DNA from 2 places in the Microbacterium sp. DMC48 genome. Region 2 is predicted to be linked to the other one. Evidence: predicted binding sites of a transcription regulator. Region 2 holds the regulator's gene; the other holds the start of a gene.

Region 1 (7,261 bases), on a different contig from region 2:
GTGCGCGTCGGTTTACCCGCGCGCGTTGTGGTGCGCCTACCGTCCATGGCTCGGCGCTGGGCGGCGGCCCGCTTGGGGTAACTCTATTCAGTCAGAGTTTCACTTCGCCATATATTCTGAGCAAGCGGAATATATGTCTGATACGATGCGTGACATGAGCGTCACTGATCTGCAGTTCGCTGTGTTGTCCTCGCTGGCCTCGGGCCGCAGGCATGGCTACGGTCTTTTACGCGATGCGGAAGACCAGCTCGAGAAGTCTCTCCCCATCGCCACTCTTTACGCCGCGCTGGAATCCATGGCGAGTAAGGGCTGGATTCTTCCCGACGGTGAGGAAGTCGTGCACAAGCGCACGCGGCGTTACTACGTGCTGTCCACAGACGGCATGCAGATACTGAAGCGCCGCGCCGACCAGCTCGCAGCTCAGGCTCAGCTAGCTCAGCGACGACTTCGGGAAGTTAACGGGAAGGCGGTCACGGCATGAGCACGATCGAGCGCGATGTCGAACGGATGCTTCGCTGGTACCCGCGGAGGTGGCGCGAAACGCACGGGGCTGCGCTCATTGAATTGCATATGGAGCGTTGTGATCACTCCGACTCCACACAGCTCAGCCAAGAAGAGCGGGCGGCGATGCGAGCTGCTGGTCTCTTCGAGCGCACTCGCCATATCCTCCCGATTGCCGCGTCTGCGCTCGGAACGGTTGCGCTCGCGGTGGGGTACATCCTTGCGTTGGGCGGTAACAACGCGGTAGGTAATCCGCTGTGGCTCTTCGTCGGTCCGCTCCTGCTCAGTGTGTCGGTCTGGAGTCTTCGTGCAGCTACTGACTGGCGATGGAGCGTCCGCACCGTTGTGCCGGCGCTCGCGTCTGCATTCGCGGCGCTCGCGGCCTTGGCGACCCTCAACCTTGCAGCTCTTCGAGACGGCGGCGGCGTCATCCCAAACGTGGAGAGCCTGTGGGCGGTGGGCGCATTGAGTGCTGCATTCGTCGGCATTGCCGTGGCCGTAGCGACCGCGCCGAGTCTTCAGCGCGGCGGAATGACACGGGACTGGGCCCTCACTATCGGCTTCGTCGCTGGTTTCCTCGGCACGGTGCCCCTCTACCTCGGCCTGCTCGCCGCACCTGCCGGCGTGCTAACCGGTGTCATCCTGTGCGGGATCGCCATCCGCTCTGCGGCTCGTAGCCGCCGCGGAGCCGCGATCGTGGACGAGCGCCGAGCGGAGCCCGCCTAAGCGCCCGCTCGTCGAACGACACAGACACCAGACGCGAACTCGATTCAGCCGAGGCTGACCGACTGATAGTAGGCGACGGCTGCCCAGACGAGCACGCCCACGCCGATCATCAGAGTGCCGACGCCGACGAACTGCCAGATGACGAGTCGGCGCTCGGGGGCGGGGAGGTCGCGAAAGGCCATGCGGTGATCGTAGCGAGTCCGCTGCGTCCATCGCGTGTCCATCGCGTTATCCACGGCGATGCGCTCGGCATCCGCCGGCTCGCACCCCTAGATTCGATTCCGTGGACGAGCACGAGCCGCGTACCGAACCCGACACCGTCACCGAAGCGATCTGCATTCTGGGCTACGACTGACCGGTCGGCTCCTCTCCCACGCGCCCGGCTAGGCTGAGGAGTCGTGACCGCACCGACGACGCCCCGGCTTCCCGCCGGTGTGGCTCTCGGTGGTGCCGTGCTGGTCGGCGTGCTGACGGCGCTCCAAGCCCGCATCAACGGGCAACTCGGTCTGCGCATCGGTGACGGGCTCGTCGCCGCGGTCATCTCCTTCGGGTCGGGCCTCCTGGTGCTGGCTGTGGTGTCGGCGCTGCTGCCGACGGGCCGCCGAGGTTTCGGCGCTCTGGTCGCCGGCATCCGGGCGCGCACGATCCCGTGGTGGATGCTGGCAGGCGGCCTCGCCGGAGCGCTCACCGTCGCAACGCAAGGCCTCGCCGTCGCCGTGATCGGCGTTTCCCTGTTCACTGTCGGGGTCGTGGCCGGACAGACACTGAACGGCCTGGTGCTCGACCGCGTCGGCTACGGCCCGGCGGGCGTCGTCGCGGTCACCATGCCACGCATCGCGGGCGGCGCGCTGGCCCTCATCGCCGTCGGTATCTCGTTGCAGGGCGGCGTGGTGGAGCGCGTGCCCTTGTGGATGCTGGTGCTGCCCTTTCTGGCCGGTGTCGGCATCGCGTGGCAGCAGGCGACAAACGGGCGGCTGCGCCAGCGCGTCGGGACGCCGTTGACCGCGACCTTCGTCAATTTCTTCGGTGGAACGGTGGTCCTCGCCATCGCGGCCATCGTTCACGTCGCCGTCGTCGGCGCGCCCCGCGCACTGCCGACCGAGGCGTGGCTCTACCTCGGCGGCGTGGTCGGGGTGATCTACATCTTCCTGTCGGCGGCGCTCGTCGCGCACACGGGCGTGCTGCTGCTCGGCCTCGGCGTCGTGGTCGGCCAGCTCGCCACTGCATTCGCCCTCGACGCCGTGTGGCCCGCCGATGCCGGGCCCGGCTGGGGAACGGAGCTGTTGATGGTCGTGGTAGCCGCAAGCTCGGTCGTCGTCGCCCTCGCCCCCTGGCGGCGACAGCGACACTGATCGGCCGCCAGGGCCCGTCAGCTCTTCTTCTTGTCTTTCTTCGCGCCGGTCTTCGTCGCCCCGCCGTCCTTGTCCGCCGCCTTCGCGGAGGCGGGCATGCGGCTCAGATGTGCGCGCGGATCGACGCTCTTGCGCCGGCCGGGACGTGCGCCGCTGGGCTTGCCGCCGACATACAGCCAGCCGAGCAGTTCCTCGTCCTTCGTGAGTCCGTGCGCCTTGGCGACCGCCTTGGCTCGCGTGTAATGACCGGTGCGCCAGATGACGCCCCAGCCCGCCTCATCCAGCAGGAGGCTGAGCACATGGGCGACGCCCGAGGCAACCGCCTCCTGCTCCCAGCGCGGAACCTTCTCGCTCTTGCGGTAGCTGGCGACCACGGCGAGGAGCAGCGGGGCGCGCAGAGGCTTCGTCGACGGCTTGTCGTCGCCCTCGGCCTTGGCGATCGCGGCGCCGAGCGTCGCCCGGTCATCTCCGCGCAGCTCGATCACACGCCACGGTCGCAGCGAGGAGTGGTCAGCGACCCGCCCCGCTGCCGCGATCAGGGTGAGAAGCTCGGCGCGGGCGGGCGCGGCATCCGTCACCTTCGACCAGGAGCGACGGTTTCGCACCGCCGCCAGTGCGGGATAATCCGTGACCGTCTCGATCACGACGCGTCCGCCTCCGGGGCCGGGGTGAACGACAGTGACAGCGAGTTCATGCAGTACCGGTCGCCGGTGGGCGTGCCGAAGCCGTCGGGGAAGACATGTCCGAGATGCGAGCCGCAGTTCGCGCAGCGCACCTCGGTGCGGACCATGCCGTGGCTGCGGTCTTCGATCAGCTCGACGGCCTCGGGGCGCACCGACTCGTAGAAGCTCGGCCACCCGCAGTGCGAGTCGAACTTCGTTCCACTCTGGAACAGTTCGGCGCCGCAGGCGGCGCACGTGTAGAGACCGGCGCGGCTCTCGTCGAGCAGCTCGCCGGTCCAGGCGCGCTCGGTACCCGCCTGGCGGAGCACCGCGTACTGTTCGGCGGTGAGTTCCGAACGCCACTCGTCGTCGGTCTTGGTCACGCGGTAGGTCATGTCTGGCTCCTTACTCCACCCACCATTCAACCCGACGCAGGCCGCGGTCGGCTCGGCCCGCGAGAATGTCACCCATGAGTTCCCTCCCAGAATCGGTGTCGGCCCGCTATGGCCGGTTCGCCCGCGAGGAGGCTCCCGGACGTTCCGCGCTGTACGGCGAGTGGGCCGCCGGAGTCGCGGCGGATGCCGAGGCGCAGGAGGTGCTCGGTCGGATCGCGCCTTCTCATCGTCAGCCCCCGCTCGTCTTCGCCGCCGCTCGGATGCTCGGATCCGGCGAAGGCGGGTACCGCGAGTGGCGGCAATGGGTGCTCGCCCACGGCGACGAGCTGGTCGCGGAATGCGGGGCGCGCTCTCTGCAGACCAACGAACCCCTCCGGTGCGCCGCCCTGCTGCCCGCGCTTGCGGGCATCGACGGGCCGATCGCGCTGCTCGAGGTCGGAGCGAGCGCGGGACTGTGCCTCTACCCCGACCGCTACTCGTACCGGTATCGAGGCGTCGCCGGCGAGATCGTGCTCGATCCCCCCGACGGGGCGTCGTCGGTCGTGCTCGAGAGCGAGCTGCGCGGTCAGCACGTGCCCCCGTTGCGGCATCCGGAGATCGTCTGGCGGGCGGGCATCGATCTCGCGCCACTGGATCCGGCCGACCCCGCCACCGAGGCGTGGTTGACGGCTCTCGTCTGGCCGGGCGAGACCGGACGCGCGGATCGGGTGCGTTCCGCGCTGCGCATCGCGGCGGCGGACCCGCCCCTCATGTTCGCGGGAGACGGCGTCGAACAGCTCGCCCGCGCGGCCGCGGCGGCGCCGCGGGAGACGACACTCGTCGTTCAGACGCCGGGTGTCCTGGCCCATCTCGGATGGCATGCGCGACACGCGTTGATCGAGGCGGCATCCGCCGCAGGACGATGGATCACCCTCGATGCCCCCGCTCTCCACGAGGGCTGGCGCGGTGGCGCGCCGGCGACGTGTGCGGCGGAGGGCTTCGCGCTCGCACGAGACGGCATCGTCCTCGGCCGTGCCGATCCTCTTGGGCGATGGCTGGAGTGGCATCCCGGCGGGTGCGGCTGACGGGGTTAGCGTGAGGACGTGCCCCTCTCCGACCGCGATCGTCTCCTCCTCGACTTCGAGTCGCGGTGGATCGCACACGACGCCGTGAAGGAGGAGGCCATCCGCGCCGAACTCGACCTGGCGCCGGCCCGGTACTACCAGCTGCTCGCCCGCATCATCGATCAACCGGATGCCGCGGCGCACGACGCCATGCTGGTGCACCGTCTGCGCCGGCTCCGCGACGCGCGCGAGAGCGAGCGCGAGGGACGCGCGGCCGTTCCCGCCGTCCGCACGGGAACAGGCCGATAGCATTCTGGGGTGCCGAGTACGCCCCCGCAGAAAGACCGCTTCGATGATCTCGCCCTCGAGGGAGGGCGCATCGGTGCTCACCGCGCCGAGAATCCGCGTCTGCGAGGCGGAGCCGTGGTGCTGTGGTCGATCATCGCGATCGTCGTTCTGGTCGCGGTCGGCATCTTCGGCACGCTGATCGCCACTGGCCGCGTCACCCTCTTTCCCACGCCGAGCGCCACGCCGACGACCATCGCGACCGCCGAGCCGGTCATCGACACGTCCTACGCGGTGATGGTCCTCAATGCGACGACGCAGTCGGGTCTGGCCGGCTCCCTCGCGCAGACCATCGTCGCGGCCGGATGGGCGTCCGACAGAGTCACCGCCGGCGACGCCAGCTCCAAGGACTTCCCGACCACGACGGTCTTCTACTCCGACCCCGCCGAAGAAGGGGCGGCGCGCGGCCTCGCCCAGGTGATCGGCGGCGCGGCGGTGACCCTCAGCGACGCCTACGCCTCTCTTGCGGGTGGCGACGGCAGCAAGCTCCTCGTCGTCGTCATCGGCGCGGATCGCACGGATGCCGGAGCCACTCCGGCCGGATGACCCCACCGCCCGGTGATCACGAGCGTGGTCATGAGCGCCGAGCGTGTTTCGCGCGTGTGAACAGTTCGATGCGCCCGTGTCAACAGTTGCCGGAACGGCGATTTCGCCGCTCTCGCGCTGGTTAGCATTGCGACGTCCCACCGCAGCATCAGGAGATTCGCATGGCCCAAGGCACCGTCAAGTGGTTCAACGCCGAGAAGGGTTTCGGCTTCATCACCGTGGCCGACGGCCAGGACGTGTTCGTCCACTACTCCAACATCGACATGTCGGGATTCCGCGTCCTGGAGGAGGGGCAGACGGTCGAGTTCACCGTCGGAGCCGGTCAGAAGGGCCCCCAGGCCGAGTCGGTCCGCGTCGTCGCCTGACGCCGTCCGGCCCTCCCATCGCGCCCGCTCGGCGCGGCTTGCACTCGTCATGCCAGAGTGCCAGAATGAGTTAGCACTCAATCATCGCGAGTGCTAAAGACTCATCCTCACGTCCGGGAGGGACGACACACTTATGGCAAAGATCATCGCTTTCGACGAGGAGGCCCGCCGTGGCCTCGAGCGTGGCCTGAACATCCTGGCCGACGCCGTCAAGGTGACCCTGGGCCCGCGCGGTCGCAACGTCGTGCTCGAGAAGAAGTGGGGCGCCCCCACGATCACGAACGACGGTGTCTCGATCGCCAAGGAGATCGAGCTCGACGACCCGTACGAGAAGATCGGCGCGGAGCTCGTCAAGGAGGTCGCCAAGAAGACGGACGACGTCGCCGGTGACGGCACCACGACGGCCACCGTCCTCGCCCAGGCCCTCGTGCGCGAAGGTCTGCGCAACGTCGCAGCCGGCGCCGACCCCATCTCCCTGAAGAAGGGCATCGAGAAGGCCGTCAAGGCGCTCTCCGACGAGCTGCTCGCGTCCGCCAAGGAGGTCGAGACCAAGGAGGAGATCGCCGCCACGGCATCCATCTCCGCCGCAGACCCCGAGATCGGCGAGCTCATCGCCGAGGCGATCGACAAGGTCGGCAAGGAAGGCGTCGTCACCGTCGAGGAGTCGAACACGTTCGGCACCGAGCTCGAGCTCACCGAGGGCATGCGCTTCGACAAGGGCTACATCAACCCCTACTTCGTCACGGACCCGGAGCGCCAGGAGGCCGTCTTCGAGGACCCGTACATCCTCATCGCGAACCAGAAGATCTCCAACATCAAGGACCTGCTGCCGATCGTCGACAAGGTGATCCAGGAGGGCAAGGAGCTCGTCATCATCGCCGAGGACGTCGAGGGTGAGGCTCTCGCGACCCTCGTGCTCAACAAGATCCGCGGCATCTTCAAGTCGGTGGCCGTCAAGGCTCCCGGCTTCGGCGACCGTCGCAAGGCCCAGCTGCAGGACATCGCGATCCTCACCGGCGGCCAGGTCATCACGGAGGAGGTCGGTCTCAAGCTCGAGAACGCCACCACCGACCTGCTCGGCAAGGCCCGCAAGGTCATCGTCACCAAGGACGAGACCACGATCGTCGAGGGCGCCGGTGAGTCGGCGCAGATCGAGGGTCGCGTGACGCAGATCAAGCGCGAGATCGAGAACACCGACAGCGACTACGACCGCGAGAAGCTCCAGGAGCGTCTCGCCAAGCTCGCCGGCGGCGTCGCCGTCATCAAGGCGGGCGCGGCCACCGAGGTCGAGCTCAAGGAGCGCAAGCACCGCATCGAGGATGCCGT
Region 2 (7,261 bases):
GACGCCTTCGGTCGTGACGGTCTGGCCGTTCAGCGGGGTGCTGTCGCCGGAGCCTTGGATCGCCGCGATCGGTGTGATCGTCTCGGTCCCGGGGGTTCCCGTCGAGGTCGGCTGCGGCGTCGGGGTGGACGTCGTCGTGGGCTCGGGAGAGGGAGACGCGGTGCCGGTCGGCGCGGGCGTCGGCTCCGTGCCCGCACCGGAGTTCTGCGGAGTGGGGGCGCCCACGGCGAAGTCCGCGCTGTTGACGGCGGTGTTGGTGTGCGACGCGTCGCGCGAGATGCTCGTCGGGTTCTCGGTACCGGGTGCGGGCGAGCCGGCCGCGGGGGTCGCGGACGAACCCCAGGCCACGTAGTCGACGACGTCGGCGTCGCTCGGTCCGGTCACGATGGTCTCATTCGAGACGAGGGCCACCTTGCCGGTCGTCCCGCTCAGCGCGAGCGAGCCGACGGCATCCGGTGTCGGAAGGGGCGTCGTCCCGCCTTGCCCCTTCGCCTCCTGGACGAGGAAGGTGTGTCCGGCGGCGATGGTGCCGCTGAGGGGCTGCGCCGAGAACTTCTTGTCGCCGCCTGCTGCGGCGTACTGCAGCGTCCAGCCGTCGAGGCTGACCGGCGCCGACGAGACGTTCACGAGCTCGACGAAGTCGTGGGTGTAGGTGGCGCCGGAGTTGCCGCCCCCGCCGTACACCTCGTTGATCAGCACGGCGGCGTTCGGCGAGACGGCCGCCTGAGCCGGAATGGTCGCGAATCCCGCGCCGCTGAGGGCGAGGGCTCCGGCGGTGATGGCGGCGACGATCGCGCGCCTGTTCCGCCTCTCGGCGGTGGGACGCGTGGCGTCCCGTGTCGGATCTGACACGTGTTCTCCCTGGTTTCGCATGCAACAGCGGACAGCCGCATACACGGCGGTCCTCTTCGGTGATTGAGTGCCGATGATGAGGTGGCTGTGAGACGAAAAGGTTTCACCGAAGTGAACGCCGCACGACATCCGGTCCCATCGAACGTGAGATCGAGCTTCCGTGGCGCGGATCGCGGCGGCAAGAGAAGGGGCGGTTAACTCTTTCTCATCCGGCGCAGCCCTGGCGCGTCGCGTGAGGGAGAGGCTAAAGTCCCGCGCGCGGTCGCGCGGGGCCCGCCCTGCAGACGCCGGTAGACTGCACGGGACATGTCACCCCGCGCCCTGAAGCCTCTCGAGCCGTCTGCGACCCCTCCAGAGCTGATCCGCAATTTCTGCATCATCGCCCACATCGACCACGGCAAGTCCACGCTGGCCGACCGCATGCTGCAGATCACCGGTGTGGTCTCGGACCGCGACATGCGTGCGCAGTACCTCGATCGCATGGACATCGAGCGCGAGCGCGGCATCACCATCAAGTCGCAGGCCGTCCGCATGCCCTGGGCCACCGCCGAGGGCACCTTCGCACTGAACATGATCGACACCCCCGGCCACGTGGACTTCACATACGAGGTCTCGCGCTCGCTCGCCGCCTGCGAAGGCGCCATCCTCCTGGTCGACGCCGCGCAGGGAATCGAAGCGCAGACCCTTGCGAACCTCTACCTGGCGCTGGAGAACGACCTCCAGATCATCCCGGTTCTCAACAAGATCGATCTGCCCGCCGCCGATCCCGAGAAGTACGCCGCAGAGCTTGCGAACCTCATCGGCGGCGACCCCGCCGACGTGCTGCGGGTGTCCGGCAAGACGGGCATGGGGGTGGAGGAGCTGCTCGATCGCATCGTCGAGCGCATCCCCGCCCCGGTCGGAGACGCCGCGGCCCCGGCGCGCGCCATGATCTTCGACTCGGTCTACGATGCCTACCGCGGCGTGGTGACGTACGTCCGCATGGTCGACGGCAAGCTCGAGCCGCGCGAGCGCATTCAGATGATGTCCACGCGCGCGACGCACGACCTGCTCGAGATCGGTGTCTCCAGCCCCGAGCCGGTTCCGACCCGGGGCCTCGGCGTCGGCGAAGTGGGCTACCTGATCACCGGCGTGAAGGACGTGCGCCAGTCGAAGGTCGGCGACACGATCACCAACCAGCGCAAGCCCGCGAGCGAAGCACTGGCCGGCTACACCGACCCCAAGCCGATGGTGTTCAGCGGGATCTACCCGATCGACGGCAGCGACTACGCCGACCTGCGTGAGGCGTTGGACAAGTTGAAGCTGTCGGACGCCTCGCTGCAGTACGAGCCGGAGACCTCCGTCGCCCTGGGCTTCGGATTCCGCTGCGGGTTCCTGGGCCTGCTGCACCTGGAGATCATCACGGAGCGCCTGTCGCGCGAGTTCGGCCTCGACCTCATCACCACGGCACCCTCGGTGACGTACGAGGTCACGACCGACACGGGCGAGTCGGTCACGGTCACCAACCCGAGCGAGTACCCCGACGGGCGCGTCGCGAGTGTCTCCGAGCCGGTCGTCAAGGTCGGCATCCTGTTGCCCAAGGATTACGTGGGCACGGTGATGGAGCTCTGCCAGCAGCGCCGCGGAACGCTCCTCGGCATGGAATACCTCAGTGAGGACCGGGTCGAGCTGCGCTACAACATGCCGCTCGGCGAGATCGTCTTCGACTTCTTCGATCAACTGAAGTCGAAGACACAGGGCTACGCGAGCCTCGATTACGAGCCCGCCGGATCCCAGGAGGCCGATCTGGTCAAGGTCGACATCCTGCTGCAGGGTGAGAAGGTCGACGCGTTCAGCTCGATCGTCCACCGCGAGAAGGCGTACGCGTACGGCACTCTGATGACCGAACGCCTCCGCAAGCTCATTCCGCGCCAGCAGTTCGAGGTGCCCATCCAGGCCGCCATCGGCGCACGCATCATCGCGCGCGAGAACATCCGAGCCATCCGCAAGGACGTGCTCGCCAAGTGCTACGGCGGCGACATCACCCGTAAGCGCAAGCTGCTGGAGAAGCAGAAGGAGGGCAAGAAGCGCATGAAGATGGTTGGTCGTGTCGAGGTGCCCCAGGAAGCCTTCATCGCCGCGCTCTCCGGCGATGTCGAGGGCAAGGACAAGAAGTAGGCAGGACGCCCCGGTTAGGCTGGACATCATGCGTCGCGGAAGCTTTCAGGACGACACGGTCGACTATGCCGCCGTCGGCGCCACGCAGGCGCACGACCTCATGAGCTATCCGCCCGAGAACAGCGTTCCGGCGGAGGACTCCTGGCTGCTCGGCAGCGGGAAGGCGCGCTTCGAGTCATCGGCCGACGCGCTGCTGTCGTGGACGGCGCTGCGCGGTGCGGGGCTGGAGATCTCGGACGTGCGTCCGGCTGCCGGCCCGATGTACACGGGAGTCGGCTACGACGTCGACGGCAATCCGACGGTGGCGAGCCGCATGGACGCCGATCAGCGCTTCGACGCCGACGGCACGCCCTACGTCGCGGCGGGAACGACCGTACGGGTGCGGGGACATGTCAAGGGCATGAACGCGGACGGTGAGCTGCGCGTCATCTACGCGATCGAAGAGCCGCGACGCGTGGGGTTTGCACTCGGAACCGTCGGGGACTCCGTCGTCAGTGGCGAGGAATCGTTCGTCGTGACCTGGGCGGACAACGACGAAGTCCGGTTCACGGTGCGCGCTTTCGACCGTCCCGTCGCCACGCTCTACCGCGTCGTTCCGGCTCTGGTGAAGCGTCGCCGGCGCGAGCTCTTCCGCGGGTACCTGCGCGCCCTCTCACCGCTGTACACGACGCCGGCCTGATGGGCTCCGCCCTTCCCCTCGGCGATCCCGCTCCGCTCGACGGCGCGCTGCCGCCGGACATCACGATCGAGGCCGCCCGCGACTTCGGCGTCTACCTGCATGTGCCGTTCTGCCGCGTGCGCTGCGGCTACTGCGACTTCAACACCTACACGGCCACAGAGCTGCGTGGCGCTCGCCAGGACGCGTACGCCGACGAGGTTCTCCGCGAGATCGCGCTCTCCCGCGACGTACTGTCGGCGCGGGGACCGCTGCGCGCGGCATCCACGGTGTTCTTCGGTGGCGGCACACCCACCCTGCTGCCGGCGGGGGATCTGGCCCGGATGCTCGACGGCATACGCTCGGCCTTCGCGCTGACGACCGATGCCGAGGTCACCGTCGAGGCCAATCCCGATACCGTGACCGTCGCGATGGCTCACGAGCTCGCCGAGGCCGGCGTGACCCGCATGTCGATCGGCATGCAGTCGGCCGTGCCGCACGTGCTCGCCGCCCTCGACCGCACCCACGATCCGGCGGCCGTGCAGACGGCGGTCGACGCGGCACGCGCGGCGGGCCTCGACGTGAGCGTCGATCTGATCTACGGTGCACCGGGGGAGTCGCTGGACGACTGGCGCCGCTCGATCGAGGCAGCCGTGGCGCTGCGACCGGATCACATCTCCGCGTACGCGCTCATCATCGAGGAGGGCACCAAGCTCGAGCGCCAGATCCGCCGCGGCGAGGTCTCCGCACCGGATGACGACCTCCAGGCCGACATGTACGAGCTGGCCGACGCGACGTTCGCCGCGAACGGATTCGGCTGGTACGAGGTGTCGAACTGGGCGACGGACACCGCCCACCGCTCTCGCCACAACCTCGCATACTGGCGCGGCACGGACTGGTGGGGCTACGGGCCGGGGGCGCACAGTCATGTCGACGGACTGCGATGGTGGAACGTCAAGCACCCCGCGGCATACGCACAGCGCCTCGCCGCCGGCACCTCTCCTGCGGCTGCTCGCGAGCGCCCGGATGCCGCCGCACGGCGACTCGAGGACGTCCTGCTGCGCTCGCGCATCGCGGAGGGCATCGCGGTGGCCGAGCTGACCGGCGAGGGCCGCCACGCGGTGGCCGCGCTCATCGCCGATGGGCTCATCGAGGGATCATCCGCCGTGCGCGGTCGCGTCGTCCTCACTCGCCGTGGACGTCTGCTGGCGGATGCCGTGGTGCGCGCCCTCACCGCCTGAGCACACGATCGCGGTAATATTGGCACTCGATCACCCTGAGTGCCAATAAGGAGGAGCGATGGTCTCGGAACGCGGCCTGCAGGTCCTCCGCGCGATCGTGCAGGACTACGTCGACACCCACGAGCCCGTCGGCAGCAAGGCGATCGTCGAACGGCACCAGTTCGGCGTGTCCGCCGCGACCATCCGCAACGACATGGCGCTCCTGGAGGACGAGGAGCTCATCGCAGCGCCGCACACATCCTCCGGACGCGTGCCCACCGACAAGGGATATCGCGTGTTCGTCGACCATCTCGCCGAGCTGCGCCCGCTCTCGACGGCGCAGCGTTCGGCGATCTCGTCGTTTCTCACCGACCCGGGCGACCTCGACGAACTCTTGATGCGCACCGTGCGCGCCCTCACACAGCTCACCGGCCAGGTCGCCATCGTGCAGTACCCGTCATTCGCCCGCGCGAACGTCACTCACGTCGAGTTCGTGCACCTGGGCGGAGCACGCGTCGTCGTCATCGTCGTCACCGACACCGGCCGGGTCTCCCAGCGCGTGGCCTTCCTCGCCGAGGAACTCACCGAAGAGGCCGCCCAGCAGGTCAAGACGGCGATCTCGCGGCTGGTCACGGGCAAGCCCGTCGCGGAGGCTGCGGCCGCGATCGTCGAACTCTCGGCGTCAGCCCCCGACGGCACCCGCATCGATGCCGCGCTGCGCACCGTCGCGCGGATCGTCGGCGAGGAACTGGAGGACTTCCGCCAGGACCGGCTCGTGATGGCCGGGAGCGCGACACTCGCGCGGCGCGAGAGCGACTTCCGCGGGAGCATCTACCCGCTGCTGGAGGCCATCGAGGAGCAGGTCACCCTGCTGCGTCTGATGGGCGAGATGGTCGCCGACGACCAGGGACTCGCGGTGAGCATCGGCCGGGAGAACGAGCCCTTCGGGCTCACGGAAGCCTCGGTCCTCACGAGCGAGTACGACGCGACGGGTGCACGCGCGCGCGTCGGCCTCCTCGGCCCCACCCGAATGGACTACCCCACCAACCTCGCGGCGGTCCGCGCCGTCGCGCACTATCTGAGCCGACTGCTCGACGAGGACGACACGTCCCGCTGAGCGATCCGCTCCCGAACACCGACCCGCGCCCGCAAGGGCAGGAAAGGCGATTGTGGCCGACCACTACGAAGTCCTGGGCGTATCCCGCGATGCGAGCCCCGACGAGATCAAGAAGGCGTATCGGCGTCTCGCGCGCGAACTGCACCCCGATGTCAACCCGGGAGCGGACGCGTCCGAGCGCTTCAAGCTCGTGACCCACGCCTACGACGTCCTCAGCGACCCGGAGCAGCGCCAGCGCTACGACATGGGCGGCGACAGCTCGCCCTTCGGCGGAGGCGGCGCGGGTTTCGGCGGCTTCGGCGACATCTTCGAGACCTTCTTCGGCGGCGGCGGAGCGCGCGCCGGCCGGCCGCGCTCGCGCCGTGAGCGCGGCCAGGATGCGCTGGTACGGGTGACCCTCGATCTCGGCGACGTCGTGTTCGGGACCCACCGTGACATCGAGGTCGACACGGCGGTGCTGTGCGAGACGTGCCAGGGATCGTGCTGCCAGCCCGGGACGCAACCGGCGACCTGCGACATCTGCCACGGATCCGGTCAGGTGCAGCGCACCGTGCGCAGCCTCCTCGGCAACGTCGTCACCTCTCAGCCCTGCACCACCTGCCAGGGCTACGGCACCACGATCCCTTACCCGTGCGCGAGCTGCCAGGGCCAGGGCCGCGTCCGCGCGCGGCGGACGGTCTCGGTCGACATCCCCGGGGGCGTCGAGACCGGACTCCGCCTGCAGCTGCCGGGCTCCGGGGAGGTCGGCCCCGCGGGCGGTCCGAACGGCGATCTCTACCTCGAGGTCACCGTCGCCACCCACGAGGTCTTCAGCCGGGAAGGCGATGACCTGCTCGCCACCCTCGAAGTGTCGATGCCCGATGCGATCCTCGGCACGCACACCACGATCTCCTCGCTCGACGGCGACGTCGACCTCGAGGTGCGCTCCGGAGTGCAGTCCGGTGACGTCCTGACGATCAAGGGCCGCGGCATCACGCCCCTGCGCGGCGGCACACGCGGCGACCTTCGGGTCGGCGTGCAGGTCGTCACGCCGACGAAGCTCGACGCCAAGGAGCGCGCACTCATCGAGGACTTCGCCAAGCGGACGAAGGCCCCGGCTCCCCGCCTGGCGCAGTTCCACCAGGGCATGTTCTCGAAGCTGCGCGACCGGTTCCGCGGCTGAGATGGCTCTGCACTTCCTCGTCGACGAGCCGTCGGAGGACGGGCCCGCCGTCGCCGACGCCGCTCCGGGCGACGAGATCATCATCGCCGGTGCCGAGG

The links. Region 2 encodes HrcA, which represses chaperone genes, less so after heat shock. Its sites were predicted from a motif close to TTNGCACTCGNNNNNNNCGAGTGCNAA; they were not measured.
Region 1: the regulator HrcA is predicted to act here: its motif matches at 6,006-6,032, upstream of groL (chaperonin GroEL).

Annotation. Positions count from the first base shown of each region.
Region 1 is NZ_JBQUZN010000005.1:320,882-328,142, reverse strand. It holds gene ACT53O_RS10645 (PadR family transcriptional regulator) at 155-481, shown strand; gene ACT53O_RS10640 (hypothetical protein) at 478-1,227, shown strand; gene ACT53O_RS10635 (hypothetical protein) at 1,272-1,409, opposite strand; gene ACT53O_RS10630 (DMT family transporter) at 1,626-2,579, shown strand; gene ACT53O_RS10625 (nitroreductase family protein) at 2,597-3,223, opposite strand; gene msrB (peptide-methionine (R)-S-oxide reductase MsrB) at 3,220-3,636, opposite strand; gene ACT53O_RS10615 (DUF2332 domain-containing protein) at 3,711-4,700, shown strand; gene ACT53O_RS10610 (DUF3263 domain-containing protein) at 4,719-4,988, shown strand; gene ACT53O_RS10605 (LytR C-terminal domain-containing protein) at 4,998-5,570, shown strand; gene ACT53O_RS10600 (cold-shock protein) at 5,732-5,935, shown strand; gene groL (chaperonin GroEL) at 6,069-7,261, shown strand, end outside.
Region 2 is NZ_JBQUZN010000004.1:333,304-340,564, forward strand. It holds gene ACT53O_RS06860 (ExeM/NucH family extracellular endonuclease) at 1-852, opposite strand, end outside; gene lepA (translation elongation factor 4) at 1,159-3,009, shown strand; gene ACT53O_RS06870 (DUF1990 family protein) at 3,038-3,688, shown strand; gene hemW (radical SAM family heme chaperone HemW) at 3,688-4,905, shown strand; gene hrcA (heat-inducible transcriptional repressor HrcA) at 4,964-6,001, shown strand; gene dnaJ (molecular chaperone DnaJ) at 6,054-7,163, shown strand; gene ACT53O_RS06890 (16S rRNA (uracil(1498)-N(3))-methyltransferase) at 7,165-7,261, shown strand, end outside.